DNA from 3 places in the Saccharothrix sp. DSM 118769 genome. Region 1 is predicted to be linked to each of the others. Evidence: riboswitches for the same ligand, from Rfam matches in the RefSeq annotation. Region 1 holds a riboswitch; each other region holds the start of a gene.
What was found. A riboswitch is a leader RNA that binds a small molecule or an ion and turns the genes downstream of it on or off. The one in region 1 is predicted to bind S-adenosylmethionine.

Region 1 (3,208 bases):
CGCCGAGCACGAGCCCGAGGCCGATGGCCCAGCCGACCGACCGCAGCCGGCGGGCGATCCACAGGATGAACCCGACGACGCCGAACGCGATCAGCGCGAGGATCACCGTCCAGCCCTCGGCCATGCCGAACGCGGCACCGGTGTTGCGGATCAGCGGCAGGTACAGCAGGCCGCCGAACAGCTCGACCGGCTCCCGCCCCTCCAGCTCCTCGACCGCGATCACCTTGACGACGACGTCGAGCGCCAACACGATCGGCGCGATGACCGCCAGCAGCGCGACGCGTCGCTTCGGCAGCGGCGGCTCGGGCTGGTCGGCGTCGTCGGCCGGCTCGGCGCTGGGATCGGTGCTCACCCGGCCATTGTCCAACACGCTGCTCAGCGCAGGAACGGCGGGAGCGCGCGCTGGTCGTCGCACGGCGCCCAGCGGCCGTCGCGCTGCTCGTAGGCCCACCGCGAACCCTCGGTGACGAGACGGCGCAGCGCGGCCACGAACCGGTCGACGTGCTCCTCCGAGCTGCCCAGGCCGAGGGACGCGCGCAGGGCCCGCCCGCCCCCGGTGAGCCGGTGCACGGCGACGTGGGCGCAGAACGCGCCGTCGCGCACGCCGATGCCGTGCTCGGCGGACAGCGCCGCGGCCAGGTAGCCGGCGTCCTGGCCGCCGACGGTGAAGCTCACCACGCCGACCCGGTCCTGCCCGCCGCCGAACAGGGCCAGCTCGTGCACGCCGGGCACGGTCGCCAACCCCTCGCGCAGGCGGGCCAGCAGGACGCGCTCGTGCTCGGCGACCCGCTCCCAGTGCCGCCCGAGGACGTCGCAGGCCACGGCGAGGGCGTGCACGCCGACCACGTTGGGCGTGCCGGCCTCGTGCCGCTCGGGCACCGCCGACCAGGCCACGCCCAGCCGGTCGCCGTGGTCGGTGACGCGGGCCGTGGCACCCCCGCCGACCAGGTACGGCTCGGCGGCCTGGAGCCAGTCGGAGCGGCCGACCAGCGCGCCGGAGCCGAACGGCGCGTACAGCTTGTGCCCGGACAGCACGGTGTAGTCCACGTCGAGGGCGCGCACGTCGACCGGGCGGTGCGGGGCGAGCTGGGCGGCGTCCAGGGCGACGCGCGCCCCGTGCCGGCGGGCGACCCGGGCCAGCTCGGCGACCGGCCACAGCTCGCCGGTCACGTTGGACGCGCCGGTCACCACGACCAGGCGCGGTCCGACGGGGGCCTCGCGCAGCGCGCGGTCCAGCTCCAGCACGGCCGCGGCGGGCGAGGACGGGGTGCGCAGGCGGCGCACGTTCGGGCCGCGCCACGGCAGCAGGGCGGCGTGGTGCTCGGTGTCGAACAGCAGCACGGCGGTGTGCTTCGGCACGCTGCGGGCCAGCAGGTTCAGCGCGTCGGTGGCGTTGCGGGTGAACACGACGGCGTCGGTGGACCGGGCGCCGAGGAAGCGGCGGACCGACGCGCGGGCCTGCTCGTAGACGCGGGTGGAGACCTGCGAGGCGAAGCCGGCGCCCCGGTGCACGCTCGCGTACCAGGGCAGCAGCTCGTCGACGGCGTCGCGGACCTGCTCCAGGCACGGCGCGCTGGCCGCGTGGTCGAGGTTGGCGTACTCGACGCGCTCACCGGTGACCAGCGGCACGCGCAGCGCGGAGCCGACGACGCGGGGCAGGGCGGCGGTGGTAGTGGCAGCGGTCGTGCTGGCAGTGGTCGTGGTGGCAGTGGTGACGGCGGTGGTGGGCCTGGGGACTGCGACGGTCATGACACCCTCCGGGGAGTCCGGGACTCCACCCGTGGGAAGGGAGTCCGCGCTTGCCGGACGCCCTGCGCGCCGGCCAGGTCCTCATCGGGGGCACCCCACCGCGGTAGGAGGGTTGCCGGCCAGCTAGCCCGAGCTTGTCGCTGGCACTCATGACCTTCACCCCGAAGGTAACCGGAACACCGCGCCGCCGTCGAGACGCGCCCACATCGTGGGAGGTCGCGGCTACGGCAGCCCCGCGTCGCCCTTCCAGCGCGCGAACCGGCCGGCCCGGTCGACCGCCCTGATCCGCTGCTCCGTGGCGGTGCGCGCGACCTCCGTGCACACGACCAGCAGCTGGTCGTGCTCCTGGAGCCGGGTGGTCGGCTGGGGCGTGAAGCTGTTCTCCGCCCGCACCACGAGGCTCACCGACGAGCCCGGCGGCAGCCGCAGCTCGGACAGGTAGACGCCGTGCAGCTTGGAGCCGCGCTGGATGCGCACCTGGAGCAGCTCCGCGCCCAGCTCGTCCAGCGCCGAGGAGTCGACCTGCACCTCGTGCGCCTCGCCGGACTTGACCAGGCCGAGCCACTTCGCGAGCCACGGCAGGGTGGTGCCCTGCACCAGGGTCAGCACCACGACCAGCACGAACACCGCGTCGACCAGCCGCTGGGCGCCGTCGACGCCCTGGATCAGCGGGATCAGCGCGAACACGATGGGCACCGCGCCGCGCAGCCCGGACCACGAGATGAACACCTGTTCGCGCCACGGCACCCGGAACGGCAGCGCCGCGCACAGCACCGACAGGGGTCTGGCCAGCAGCACCAGCACCGCGCCCGCGACCAGGGCGGGCACCAGGGCGTCGAGCACCCGACCGGGCGAGGCGTACAGGCCGAGCAGCACGAACAGGCCGATCTGGGCGATCCAGCCGAGGCCCTCGGCGAACGACAGGGTGTCCGCGCGGTGCGGCAGGCGGGCGTTGCCGAGGACCAGCGCGGCGATGTAGACGGCGAGGAAGCCGGAGGCGTGCGCGAGGTCGCCGGCGGTGTAGGCGAGCAGGCACACGGCGACCGTGGCCAGCGGGTACAGGCCGGTGGAGGGCAGGGCGGCGCGGCGCAGCCCCACCCCGCCGAGCCAGCCGAGCGCGATGCCGATCAGGGCGCCCGCGACCAGCTCGTACACCATCAGGGCGGGCGCGGTCCACGTCACCGGGTCGGGCGAGGCGAGCAGCACGACGGCGATGTAGACCGGCGCGTCGTTGATGCCGGACTCCAGCTCCAGCGCGCCGATGAGCCGCTTGCCCACGCCCACCCCGCGCAGCACGCTGAACACGGCCGCCGCGTCGGTGGACGACAGCACCGCGCCCCACAGCAGGGCCGTGCGCCAGTCCATGTCCAGCAGGAAGTGCAGCGCGAAGCCGGTGACCGCGATGCTGACGCCGACGGACACTGTGGACAGTGCGATGCCCAGCCCCATCGCCGGTTTC
Region 2 (3,208 bases), 2.9 Mb from region 1:
CCCTCGCGCAGGTCGACACCCCTCGCGTGGGTCAGCGCCGCCCGTGCACCGCGACGATCTTCAGCACCGCCCGCTCCAGCGCGTAGCCCGAATCGGCCGCGAAGCCCTTCACGTCCGCGTTGAGGTCCGCCACGACCGACATCGCCTCGGCCAGCCCGCGCTCCTCCCAGCCACGCGACTGCCCCTGCGCCTTCTTCACCTTCCACGGCGGCATGCCGAGCTCGCCCGCCAGCTTGAACGGGTCGCCCCGCCCCACCGCGGACACCCGCGCGACCGTGCGCACCGCGTCGGCCAGCGCGTCGGCCACCAGCACGTGCGGCACGCCGAGCTGGATCGCCCAGCGCAGGGCCTCCAGCGCGCCCGCCCGGTCACCCATGACGGCCTTCTCCGCCACCGCGAACCCGGTCACCTCGGCCCGCCCCCGGTGGTAGCGGCGGACCGCCTCCGCGTCGACCTTGCCGTCGGTGTCCGCCACCAGCTGCGCCGCCGCCGCCGCCAGCTCGCGCAGGTCCGACCCGACGGCCTCGATCAGCGCCGCCACCGCCTCCGGATCGGCCTTGCCGCCGCCCGCGGAACGGATCTCGTTGCGCACGAAAGCCTCGCGGTCGGACGCCTTGGTCATCTTCGGGCACTCGATCACCCGCGCCCCGGCCTTCCGCAGCGCCGCCGGCAGCTCCTTGGCCACCTTGCTGCGCCCGCCACCGCTGTGCACCACCACGAGCGTCACCCCGTCCGCGGGCGCCTTGGCGTAGGCGAGCACGGCGTCGGCGATCTCCTTGCCGGCCTCCTGCGCGGCCTCCAGCGCGACCACCCGGCCCTCCGCGAACAGCGACGGGCTCACCAGTTCGGCCAGCTCAGGAGGGGTGAGATCAGTCACCCGCACCCTGGTCAGGTCGGCCTGCGGGTCGGCTTTGCGCGCGACCTCCAACGCGCCGCGCACAGCGCGCTCGACCAGCAACTCCTCCTCGCCGACGACCAGGTGCACGGCGTCGGGCGTCTCAGCGGGCGCACTCACGGGCGCGATCCTCCCACGCCCGTCCCGCGTCCGGATGGTGGACGCAACTGGCTGAGGAGCGGGATCCTGTCGTACGTTGAGTGCCGACAACTGAATACCGCTCATCCAGAGGGGCAGAGGGATCGGCCCGAAGAAGCCCCGGCAACCCGTCGCACAGCACCTGCTGTGCGATCACGGTGCCAATTCCGACCCGCGACGCGGGAAAGATGAGGAGATACCTCGCGATGACTGCTGTCAGTGTGCCCTCGGCCACCACCTCCTTCGACCTCGGTCCGGCTCGCGCCCTGTCCTGCCGCGAGTGCGGGCACCAGACGCCGCTCGCCCCGGAATACGCCTGTCTCGAGTGTTTCGGGCCGCTGGAAGTGGCCTACGACTTCGGCCGGGTCCGCCGCGAGGACATCGAGGCCGGCCCCCGGTCGATCTGGCGCTACCGCGGCCTGCTCCCCGTGCCCTCCACCGTCGAGTCGCACCCCAACACCGACCCCGGCGGCACCCGCCTCGTCGAGGCCGACCGCCTCGCCAAGGCCCTGGGCGTCCGCAAGGTCTGGGTGAAGGACGACACCGGCAACCCGACCCACTCGTTCAAGGACCGCGTCGTCGGCGTCGCCCTCGCCGCCGCCCGCGAACTCGGCTTCAAGGTCCTCGCCTGCCCGTCCACCGGCAACCTCGCCAACGCCGTCGCCGCCGCCGCGGCCCGCGCGGGCTGGGAGTCGGTGGTCCTGGTGCCCTCCTCCCTGGAGCGGGCGAAGATCCTCATGACCGCCGTCTACGGCGGCAACCTGATCACCGTCGACGGCAACTACGACGACGTGAACCGGCTCGCCCAGGAACTGGCCGCCGAGCACGAGGACTGGGCGTTCGTCAACGTCAACGTCCGCCCCTACTACGCCGAGGGCTCCAAGACGCTCGGCTACGAGGTCGCCGAGCAGCTCGGCTGGCGGCTGCCCGACCAGATCGTGGTCCCCATCGCCTCCGGCTCCCAGCTCACCAAGGTCGACAAGGCGTTCCGCGAACTGGGCGAACTCGACCTGGTCGAGCAGACCCCGTACCGGGTGTTCGGCGCGCAGGCCACCGGCTGCTCCCCCGTCGCCGCGGCCTTCAAGGCCGGCCGCGACGTGGTCACCCCCGTCCGCCCGGACACCATCGCCCGCTCGCTGGCGATCGGTGCACCGGCCGACGGCCCGTACGTGCTCGACGCGGTGCGCCGCACCAACGGCGCCATCGAGGACGTCACCGACGAGGAGGTCATCGAGGGCATCCGGCTGCTGGCCCGCACCGAGGGCATCTTCGCCGAGACCGCGGGCGGTGTGACCGTGGCGACCGCGAAGAAGCTCATCGAAACGGGCCGGCTCGACCCCGACGGCGAGACCGTGCTGCTCATCACCGGCGACGGCCTCAAGACCCTCGACGCGCTCGGCGACCGGGTCGGCCCGAAGGCCAACGTCCCGCCGTCGGCGGAGGCCGTGCTCAAGGCCCTCGAATCCTGACCGGGGCGCTCACAGCGCGACCCTCCCCGACCGCAACCACCCGGTGCGCGGGAACGCGGTCAGCTCGGGCAGCTCCTGCGGCCCGACCTGCTCGGTGACCACGCGCCACGCGGTCAGCAGCTGCGGCCACGGCCGCGCCGCCTTCTGCCGGTTGTAGCGCTCGGCGTACCACTCCTCCGGGGCCATGGCGAGGTCGTCGTCGAACAACGCGTCGGCGACCAGCCGGTACGCCGAGTCCGCGGAGTCGACCTCGGCGGTCCGCACCACGCCGGTGACGGTGGCGCGCGCGACGATCCCCCGCCCACCGGCGGGCAGCTCCTCGCACACGTAATAGGCGAACGAGGGCCGCAGCTCGTCGCGCGGCCACGGGTGGGCGGTGTAGCCGCGCTGCCACAGCGCCCACCCCACGGCCCGGTCGCCACCGGACCGCCGCCACCCCGTGCGCAGCCTGACCCACACGTCGTTCCTGTCGTTCCCGCCCATGGTGATCCCCTCCTGCTTCGTGGTCGGGGCCGCCCCGGCGGGCGACCCGCGGCCCGTCCGGGCCGGTGAGGACGGCGGTGTCGCCGTCCCGGTCGGTGCGCAGCACCAGCGCGCCCTGCCGGGTCAGGGCGTCGACCAGCACCCCGCTCGGGTGGCCGTAGCGGTTGCCCGCCCCGACACTCACCAACGCCACCCGGGGCCGCACTGCCTCCAGGAACGCCGG
Region 3 (3,208 bases), 2.2 Mb from region 1:
GTCCGGGTTCGAGGCGGCGCCGGTGTCGCCGCTCCCGCAGCCCACCGCGGTCAGCAGCACGGCGAGGAGGGCAGCACGAATACGCATGTCGTTCCTTCTGGGAAAAGTGGTGAGGTGGGGAGGGGCTAGACCGACGCGGTGCGGCGGCGGTCGACGCGGCGCGCGACGACGTTGGTGACGACCTGGATCGTGGTGGCGATGACCGCCAGCACGACGACCGTGCTCCACAGGTACCGGTCGTTGAACCGCTGGTAGCCCATGCGCACCGCGAGGTCGCCGAGGCCGCCGCCGCCGACGACCCCGGCCATCGCCGAGTAGCCGAGCAGGGCGATCGCGGTCACGCCGACCGCGTTGACCAGGGCGGGCAGCGACTCGCGGAGCAGCACGCTGCGCACGATCCGCAGCGTGGACGAGCCCGTCGTGACGGCGGCCTCGACCACCGCCACGTGCACCTCGGCCAGCACGTTCTGCACCAGCCTGCCGACGAACGGGATGGCGCCCACCGCCAGCGGCACGATCGCCGCCGTCGGCCCGATCGTGCTGCTGAGCAGGAGCCTGGTCAGCGAGGTGAGCACCACCAGCAGGACCAGGAACGGCATGGAGCGGCCGAGGTCGACGACGAAGCCGAGGACCTTGTGCACCACCGGGCGCGGCTTCAGCCCACCGGGTGCGGTGAGCTGGAGCCAGATGCCGACGGGGGTGCCGAGCAGGACCGCGATCAGGGTGGAGACCACCACCATGTAGAGCGTCTCACCGGTGGCGACGAGCAGTTGGTCGAAGACCTCCGACCAGGGTGTTGCAGACCTCACGCAGCTACTCCCTGCGGACCCGCGAGGGTCCGGCGCACGGAGCCGCCGGCCTCGGAGATCCACTCCAGCGCCGAGTCGGCGCGCTCACCCTTCAACCCGACGCGGAACCGCGCGACGGGGGTCTCGCCCAGGCGGGTCAGGCCGCCGCCCAGCAGGTTCAGGTCGACGCCGAACCGGCTGGTCGCCTCGGGCAGCAGGGCGCCGACGGCGGCGAAGCCGACCAGCACCACGTCCGCGACCCGGTCGAACGCGGCCTCCGCGCCCGGGTTCTGGTCCACGGCGGGCAGCAGCGAGGCGGCCGTGCGGCTGGCCGCGTCGGACACCAGGTCGAGCACCTTGCCGTGCTCCACGACCTTGCCGCCCTCCAGCACCGCGACGTCGTCGCAGATCCGGCGGACCACGCCCATGTCGTGCGTGACGACGAGGACGGTCACGCCCAGCTCGGCGCGCGCCCGGTCCAGCACGGTCAGCACCGAGCCGGTGGTGTCGGGGTCGAGCGCCGAGGTCGGCTCGTCGGCCAGCAGCACCGACGGCGACGCGGCGAGCGCGCGGGCCACGGCGATGCGCTGGCGCTGGCCGCCGGAGAGCTGGTCGGGGTACGACCCGGCCTTGTCGGTGAGGCCCACCAGGTCGAGCAGCTCGGCGACGCGGGTGCGGCGCTGCGGGCCGGCGATGCCCGCGGCCTCCAGCGGCAGCGCGACGTTGCCGGCGGCGGTGCGCTGGCGCAGCAGGGAGTCGCCCTGCGGCACGACGCCGATCTGCCGGCGGGCGGCGCGCAGCGCGGTGCCGTCGAGGGAGACGAGGTCCGTGCCGTCGACGCGGATCGCGCCGCTGTCCGGGCGCTCCAGCAGGGCGACGCAGCGGGCCAGGGTGGACTTGCCGGCGCCGCTCGGGCCGACGACGCCGAGGACGGTGCCGGCCGCGACGTCCAGGTTCACGCCGTCCAGCGCGCGAACCTGACCGGTACTCCCGGGGAAGGTCTTGGTGAGGTTCTCGACAGTGATCACGTTTTCGCTCCACGAAGGCGTGCGGCGGCGCGCGCTCGTGGCGCGCGTCGACCGGCGGGCTCAGCTCAGGAAGGTGTCCCGCGACGGGGACGGCGAGGATCGAAAAGCGGCCCGGTAAGCGGGCTCTGGGCTCTTCTAGAGGCTGCGACAGCCGGAGGCCGTGCGGCGGCCGTGGTCGACGACCCGCCTTCTCGTGAGCAGCATCCTGGGCACGTGATCCTCCATCGGTCCTGGCTGAAGCACCTGCCCCTGTGGAGGAGTGGTTGCTGCGGCGTCGTAGAGCCAGGTCTCTCGGCCGCTCGGGATGGCAGCACCGAGTACACCCGACGACCCACTCCCGACGCAAGCCTGAAACAGGATCGTCCGGCAAATCACACTTTCGGCCGAAAGATCGACGACTACCGAGTGGAGGCGGCCTCGGCTATCCGGACGAAGTCGGCGACCCCCAGTTGTTCGCCGCGGACAGCGGGGTCGACGCCCGCCTCGACGAGCAGCCGCTCCGCCGCCGCGGCCGACCCGGCCCAGCCGGCCAGCGCGCCGCGCAGCATCTTGCGCCGCTGCGCGAAAGCCGCGTCCACCAACGAGAACAGCGCCTTGCGGTCCACAGAGGACGGGCTCTCCCGGCGGGTGAACGCCACCAGCGCGGAGTCCACGTTGGGCACCGGCCAGAACACCGCGCGCGACACCGGGCCGGCCCGGCGCGCGTCGGCGTACCAGGCGAGCTTGACGCTCGGCACGCCGTAGACCTTGCTGCCGGGGGGCGCGGCCATCCGGTCGGCCACCTCGGACTGCACCATCACCAGGCCGGTGCGCAACGACGGCAGCTCGGCCAGCAGGTGCAGCACGACGGGCACGGCGATGTTGTACGGCAGGTTCGCCACCAGGGCGGTGGGCGCGACCGGCAGCCGGTCGGCGGTGACGCGCATCGCGTCCTCGTGCACCACGGTGAGCCGGTCGGCCAGCAGCGGGGCGCGCTCGGCGGCGGTGGCCGGGAGCCGCTCGGCGAGCTTCCCGTCGATCTCCACGGCCACCACGGCCCGGCACGCGGGCAGCAGCGCCAGCGTCAGCGACCCCAGGCCCGGCCCGACCTCCAGCACGACGTCGTCGGCGGTCAGCTCGGCCGCGGCCACGATGCGGCGCACCGTGTTCGGGTCGTGCACGAAGTTCTGCCCCAGCTTCTTGGTGGGGCGGACGTCCAGCTCGGCGGCGAGCCGGCGAACGTCAGCCGGCCCGAGGAGCGAACTCCCCGGGTCGGTCGACGGTGAAGCGTTGGTCACCCGTGCATTCTTACGACAGGCCCAGCTTCGAGGAACAGTGGGGCCACGCCGAGTAGCCGCCGCGGGCGTCGCGCAGCTTCGTGGCGACGGCGATCTGCTGCTCGCGGCTCGCCTG

Region 2: linked by a shared signal. The riboswitch ahead of thrC (threonine synthase) and the one ahead of ACRAKJ_RS34470 (aminotransferase class V-fold PLP-dependent enzyme) in region 1 are both predicted to bind S-adenosylmethionine.
Region 3: linked by a shared signal. The riboswitch ahead of ACRAKJ_RS03285 (ATP-binding cassette domain-containing protein) and the one ahead of ACRAKJ_RS34470 (aminotransferase class V-fold PLP-dependent enzyme) in region 1 are both predicted to bind S-adenosylmethionine.

The regions. Positions count from the first base shown of each region.
Region 1 is NZ_CP193627.1:8,182,685-8,185,892, forward strand. Features, by position in the region: gene lspA (signal peptidase II) at 1-352, opposite strand, end outside; gene ACRAKJ_RS34470 (aminotransferase class V-fold PLP-dependent enzyme) at 376-1,749, opposite strand; SAM riboswitch class IV at 1,791-1,904, opposite strand; gene ACRAKJ_RS34475 (potassium/proton antiporter) at 1,972-3,208, opposite strand, start outside.
Region 2 is NZ_CP193627.1:1,374,089-1,377,296, reverse strand. Features, by position in the region: gene holA (DNA polymerase III subunit delta) at 32-1,015, opposite strand; SAM riboswitch class I at 1,114-1,228, shown strand; gene thrC (threonine synthase) at 1,240-2,502, shown strand; gene ACRAKJ_RS06540 (DNA internalization-related competence protein ComEC/Rec2) at 2,483-3,208, opposite strand, start outside.
Region 3 is NZ_CP193627.1:669,127-672,334, reverse strand. Features, by position in the region: gene ACRAKJ_RS03295 (MetQ/NlpA family ABC transporter substrate-binding protein) at 1-87, opposite strand, end outside; gene ACRAKJ_RS03290 (ABC transporter permease subunit) at 126-809, opposite strand; gene ACRAKJ_RS03285 (ATP-binding cassette domain-containing protein) at 806-1,816, opposite strand; SAM riboswitch class I at 2,035-2,127, opposite strand; gene rsmA (16S rRNA (adenine(1518)-N(6)/adenine(1519)-N(6))-dimethyltransferase RsmA) at 2,215-3,093, opposite strand; gene ACRAKJ_RS03275 (transglycosylase family protein) at 3,104-3,208, opposite strand, start outside.